2 regions of the Lysinibacillus sp. RS11 genome follow, and region 1 is predicted to be linked to the other one. Evidence: riboswitches for the same ligand, from Rfam matches in the RefSeq annotation. Region 1 holds a riboswitch; the other holds the start of a gene.

What was found. A riboswitch is a leader RNA that binds a small molecule or an ion and turns the genes downstream of it on or off. The one in region 1 is predicted to bind cyclic di-AMP.
Region 2: another riboswitch for cyclic di-AMP. It lies ahead of AB9L17_RS01395 (APC family permease); the one in region 1 lies ahead of AB9L17_RS16730 (TrkH family potassium uptake protein).

What each region holds. Positions count from the first base shown of each region.
Region 1 is NZ_CP168124.1:3,229,013-3,232,438, reverse strand. It holds gene AB9L17_RS16735 (potassium channel family protein) at 1-335, opposite strand, end outside; gene AB9L17_RS16730 (TrkH family potassium uptake protein) at 361-1,698, opposite strand; cyclic di-AMP (ydaO/yuaA leader) riboswitch at 1,836-1,978, opposite strand; gene rpsU (30S ribosomal protein S21) at 2,333-2,506, shown strand; gene AB9L17_RS16720 (NfeD family protein) at 2,839-3,426, shown strand, end outside.
Region 2 is NZ_CP168124.1:253,057-256,482, forward strand. It holds gene AB9L17_RS01380 (HAMP domain-containing sensor histidine kinase) at 1-250, shown strand, start outside; gene AB9L17_RS01385 (PepSY domain-containing protein) at 247-918, shown strand; gene AB9L17_RS01390 (PepSY domain-containing protein) at 1,088-1,615, shown strand; cyclic di-AMP (ydaO/yuaA leader) riboswitch at 1,792-1,945, shown strand; gene AB9L17_RS01395 (APC family permease) at 2,128-3,426, shown strand, end outside.

The sequences.
Region 1 (3,426 bases):
TTATCTAAAACTTGCCCGTGTCTTTTTCCAAGAGCCTTTGCAATCACTTTTTTGATGCCAAGTTCTTTTAATAACGATACGGTTAAAATGCTCGATTGCATATCATTGCCTATTGCAACGATGACATAATCGAAATTGCCTATTCCTAAAGAGGTAAGAGCTTTTTCTTCTGTCGTGTCAGCGACTACTGCATGTGTCACATATAGTTCGGCATCTTCGACTCTTTCCTCATTAATGTCGATTCCTAAAACTTCCTGCCCAGCTTCATGTAATCTGCGAGCTACACTTGTTCCAAATCTACCTAGGCCAATTACAGCATATTGTTTAATAGACATTGCACTCTACACTCCTTTATCGTGATTACCCAATCATAATATTTCCCTTAGGATGACGGAATGCCTCAGATTTCCGTCGTTTTGTTATGGCAAAAGCAATTGTTAATGGACCTAATCTACCTGCAAACATTGTCAATATGATGACGAGTCGGCCACCAGGTGATAGCTCTGGAGTTAGACCCATTGAAAGTCCAACTGTAGCAAACGCAGAGGTTGCCTCAAATAAATACATCATAAAACTATGTCCTTGCTCGGTAATACTTAAGACAAACGTGACGAGTATAACAATCATCATTCCGCACATTGTGACTGTTAAAGCTTTTAATATGGTTTCGTTAACTATTCTACGTCTAAAGAGGACAACATCTTCTTTCCCTCTAATTTGTGACCACATCGTGGCAACTAAAAGCGCGAAGGTTGTTATTTTTATTCCGCCAGCAGTGGAACCAGAACCTGCACCAATGAACATTAGTAAGATGATTAAAAATAGTGTGGATTGTGTTAAGTCTCCTATAGGAAGAGTATTAGAACCAGCAGTCCTTGGGGTAACAGCTTGGTATAATGAACCAAGAAATTTGCCCCATTCAGACAATGGTCCAATAGTTTTGCTATTTCCATATTCAAATAAGAAAATTAAAAACGTCGAGCCAACTGTTAAAATAAGCGTTGTGGTTAATACAATTTTTGAATGCACGGAAAGGCGTTTTGTTTCCCGATATTCATATAGTTCATTTATGACGATAAACCCTAAGCCCCCAATTGTAATAAGAGCGCAAATAGTTAAAACGATAAACGGGTCGTCTACATATTCGGTCAACCCATTAAAGCCCCCCATTAAATCAAATCCAGCATTATTAAAATTCGAGATGGAATGGAAAAAACCATAATATATAGCTTTACCTACAGGCATATCGAACGAAAAACGGATAGATAAAATTAAACCACCTATTATTTCAATTACTGCAGTAAAAAGTAATATCCGTCTAACCAATTTGACAAGACCAGCCATTGTAATATTATTGAAGGCCTCTTTTAATAAAAGTCTTTCTTTTAAGGAAATTTTTTTTCCTAATAGTAAAAATAATAATGTTGCAAACGTCATAAAGCCTAATCCACCAATTTGGATAAGAAATAAAATGACTAGTTCTCCAAATACTGAAAATGTATCGCCAGTATCCACAACAACCAAGCCAGTTACACACGTTGCAGAAGTCGCCGTAAATAATGCGTCTAAAAAAGAAAGTCCCTGACCATTCTCTGTCGAAATAGGAAGAGTTAACAAAAGTGTTCCAATCAGGATAATAGTTGCAAAGCCCAACACCAGTATTTTAGGAGGATTTAATTTATTTTTAACTGTTTTCATTTTAATCTCCTCAATGTTTGGATAAAGATTTTTAAAATCATTAAAAAAATTTACATAATAAAAAGACCAACTGTTTTGTATGTTTCAAGATTATAAAGGCTTAAAAAATAAACATACTCATAATAGTGGTCTAACATGACCCCCTTCGCTGGAGCCGACGAAGTTAGCTGACGGGTAGAATGGCGAAAGAGTTTCTCATTCCTTCTGCTCATGCAGAATTAACCCCAAAATACTGGTTCCTCCGTTCTCAAACATTATTGAGATTAGGCTGTTATGCAATTGAATGTGATTATTCTACGCCTATATTCTATTTTTTGTAAACCATAAATTTTTTTGAAATACATAATTATCCCTCATTAACGGGCACGAGAACGCCAAGGGCAAACAAGGTGGGGTCTATCTGCCCTAATAATCAGCGGGGATAAAGATACCTCCGAAGATGAAAAGATTCAATTTATTGTGGTCAAAAAATCAACCTGAAATTCCTCAAGAAATAAAATTAAAAATTCACCATATTAATTCTTACACTTTCTATTGACCATTTTTAGACAATACGTTATAATTCTTTAGTACACAGCAGAAGGTTATTTGCCTATTTGTGTACTGACGTGTGTTCGGAGGGAGGGAAAGAGAGATGTCAAAAACTGTCGTTCGCAAAAACGAATCGCTTGAAGATGCTCTTCGCCGCTTCAAACGTACTGTATCAAAAAGTGGTACAATTCAAGAAGTTAGAAAGCGCGAGTTCTACGAAAAACCTAGCGTTAAACGTAAAAAGAAATCAGAAGCTGCACGTAAACGTAAGTGGTAATTTAATTTCCCATTAAAAATCCCTACGTTCATAACACGCAATTGTATGATTCACTGAGCAGACAAAAATATACCTGAAATTAATCATTTTTTGGTTAATTTCGGGTATTTTACTTTGTGCTCAAATTTACGTACATATCGAAGAAGCCGAATGTGATCATTGCGATCCATTCGGCTTTTTATGTTACCGTTGATACATTGGTAACTATATCGACTAATAAAGTCCCACAGATGTAATAATCACTGTATAATAAAATTATTAGGATTTGTGAAACTTTTTACATGGTCAGTCGTATATACAGTAGAGAAGCATGTTAGAAGGGAGGGAAAAAGATGCGAAGACGGAGGTTCCTCAGCTATTTATTAGTTATTTGGATGACTTTTTTGTTAGCGTTTCCATTAACGTCGGCTTTTGCAAGTAGCAAGGTCTACCACATACCTATTCATAATGAAGTAGAACGAGGGCTTCACGCATTTTTAGAACGAGCTTTTAAAGAGGCGGAAGAAAACAGTGCAACAGCAATAATTCTAGACATTCATACGCCTGGAGGTTTCGTGAATGCAGCGGGTGAAATTGCTATGCTTATGGATGCAACGGACATACGTACGATTGCGTATATTAACAAAGACGCGCATTCTGCAGGTGCCTTTTTAGCCTTACATGCGGATGAAATCTATATGGTGCCAAATGGAACAATCGGTGCGGCTGCAGTAATCGACTCAGCAGGGAATATGGCAGATTTAAAGGCTCATAGTGCGTGGCTTGCTCAAATGGAGGCAGCTGCGGAATCGTCAAATCGCAATCCAAAATATGCACGAGCAATGGCTGATGCATCCATTAATTTACCACAATATCGGGCAGAAAAAGGGAGATTATTAACTTTATCTGCTTCAGAGGCAAAAGAAGTTGGTTATTCTGAA
Region 2 (3,426 bases), 1.9 Mb from region 1:
CATTTCTGAGTATGTTCTCATTACTATTCAAGATTTTGGGGTTGGGATTCCAGCTGAGCATATTCCCCATTTATTTGAGCGTTTTTATCGTGTGGCGGAGGACCGCAACCGTAAAACTGGAGGCTCAGGCTTAGGGCTCGCTATTGCCCATGAACTTGCAGGGCAGCTTGGTATTACGATTGATGTTGAAAGTACAATTGGCGAGGGCTCAAGCTTTACCCTACGTGTACCAAAGGGGGAGCAACAATGAAAAAATGGCTATTGATAATTGGTGCCATCATCCTTCTCTGTAGTGGAACGCTATGGTTTGTTCAGTATCGCTTCTTTCATGTTGAGCCTCTTAGTAAAGAACAGGCAATTCATCATATTGAAAAAATCTACAACGGTCATGTAACAAAGGCTAAAAATCAAGGAAATGAGTATGAAATGCTATTTACACGAGATGGTGCAACTTATATGGTGATGCTAGATGCAACTACACAGCAAATTACAAATTTAAAATTGAAGGAAGTGGAAAGTAAATTACCGTTAACAGAAGAGCAAATACGACATATGGTTGAGAAGGATTATGGGGATATTAAGAGTGTCGTGTTAGTAGATAACATTTACACTGTACGTGTTGAAAAAGAGGATCAACAAAGGGATCTCACACTCGATGCCTATACAGGTGATGTCTTGTCTAAAAAAAATGTTCAGCCAGTTGGTCAACCAGAAATTGTCAATGTTATTTCTAAAGAACAGGCAATGAAGATTGCTCTCCAACAACTAAATGGTGAGGTAGATTCCATTGATTATAAGGAAACAGAGGATGGTGGCTATTATTTAGTTGAAATTGAAACTAAGAATGAAGAAGCTGTTTTCCAAATACATGCAATCTCTGGGAAGGTGATGTCCGTCACATGGGATGAAGATCATTAAGTAATTCTAATGAAATTCTAATGTTTCTCTTATTGTTCTATCATCTTCGCTTGATAAGCTAAGAATAGATAAAGTACAACCCCGCTTAACTTTTTGGTTACCTCAGCTGCTTGACTTGAGGGGCGTTCAGCCAGATGTATGCGGGATAAAACAAAGGAGAGATGAACAGATGAAGATGAAAAAAATCATTTTAATCCCAGCGTTAGTCGGTGTACTTGGCGTTGGAGCTGTTATTGGATCAACAACTTTATTAACAGGTAATGCCCAAGAAAAAAAGGTATTATCAATGCAGGAAATTGAGAAAAAAGCACTAAAAGTTGTCAACGGTACCGTAACTGATATTGAGTTTGAGCAGAATCAATACCGCTCAGTTTATGAGGTAGAGGTGTACACGGATACTGAAGAGCATGACTTAAAATTTGATGCCTATACAGGTGAGCTATTAAAGCAAAAGAAGGAACGTCGAGATCAAGATGATACGTATGACAAGATGACTGCTTCCACTACAACAACTAAAATCACAAAAGAGCAGGCTATTGAAAAGGCCTTAACAAAGGCAAAGGGTACAGTGACTAAAATTAAACTTGATGATGGGATTTACGAAATCGAAATCAGAAACGGACAGCAAGAATACGAAGTTGATGTTGATTCATCTACAGGTGAAATTATAGGCTTTGAACAAGATATTGAGGACTAATGTGCATAAGCTATCTTAAAAGTGGGACAATACTTTTAAGATAGCTTTTTTAGTTCTGTGAGTAATTACATACTACCTGAGAGAATATCTATGCTTTTCACTTATAATAATAAAAAATTTTCTTCTTTACTTTTTTTTAATACGAGCGTAATATGACATCATTATAAAGGTTTCAAATTTCTAAATCGCTGAAGCAACTGAACGCGGGGGACCCAGTTTTTACGGATTGTTTAACAATAATCCTTGGGGTGAATCTCTTCATTTTTTGAAGGGTAGGGCTACTCAGGCCCGAATCCGACAGCTAACCTCGTAAGCGTTAAGAGCAGAAAAGTTGGAGCTTGGCAGACGAATGAGCGTCTACAAGTCGTATTTAGTGATGACTTGTGGACGTTTTTTTATCTTCATTCAAAAACGAAAATAAGCCCCAGTGGACTACACAGATACCGATTATGCGAAGGTGTAATCGATTTAGAAATGCGAAACACATCCCATGAAACTAGAAGGTGTTGTATATGAAATCCTCATTAAAACGTTATGTTATCGGAAAACCGTTGAGATCCGATACATTGGGGGAGCAAAAGCTTAATAAAAGAAAGGCACTTGCCATACTGTCGTCAGATGCTTTGTCATCAGTAGCGTATGGACCTGAGCAAATTTTAATTGTGCTCATGACAGTAAGTACTGTTGCCTTTTGGTATTCTCTACCGATTGCTGCTGGGGTAGTTGTGTTACTGGCAGCACTTATTTTTTCGTATCGTCAAGTTATTTTTGCGTATCCACATGGTGGTGGAGCATACGTAGTTTCTCGGGAGAATTTAGGTGTCAATGCCGGTCTCGTCGCGGGTGGTTCATTACTTGTCGATTACATTCTAACCGTTGCGGTAAGTGTATCGGCCGGGACAGATGCGATTACTTCGGCATTTCCAAGTCTGCATCCTTATAACGTGTTTATCGCTGTGTTTTTTGTTATATGTTTAACGCTTTTAAATCTACGTGGTGTTACAGAATCTGCATCCATATTAGCGTATCCAGTATATTTGTTTGTAGCTGTCATGCTGATATTAATTGGAGTGGGGATTTATAATGTAGCAACAGGGCAAGTTCCAGCAGAGTTGAGTCCAAAGGTTGGTACACCCGTTGCAGGAATTAGTCTTTTTATATTATTAAAGGCATTTGCATCAGGAAGCTCAGCTTTGACTGGTGTAGAAGCTATTTCAAATGCTATTCCTAATTTTAAAGATCCAGGACCAAAAAATGCGTCTAAAACGTTACTTGCGATGGGCGGTATTTTAGCGGTACTATTTATCGGTATTGTGAGTCTAGCTTATTTTTATGGAATTGCTCCAAATGCAGAAGAAACAGTTGTTTCGCAAATTGCGGAGGCAAGTGTAGGACGCAATTTCTTTTACTATATAGTGCAGGGTACAACAGCAATGATTTTAGTACTCGCTGCAAATACAGGTTATTCAGCCTTTCCTTTACTAGCAGTCAATTTATCGAAAGACCGTTTTATCCCAAGAATGTTCCAAATCCGTGGGGATCGTCTCGGTTATTCAAATGGAATCTTGATGCTTGGTTTAGCTGCCATTGTCTTAATCATTTTATTTGATGGGGCAACAGAACATTTAATTCCACTTTATGCAGTTGGTGTTTTTATTCCGTTTACGTTAGCGCAGGCCGGAATGATGCGGAAATGGTGGCGTGAAAAGCCAAAAGGTTGGGTTGCAAAATTTGCAATAAATACGATTGGAGCGGTTATTTCCTTTATTGTTGCCATGATGTTTTTTGTGACGAAATTACCTCAAGTATGG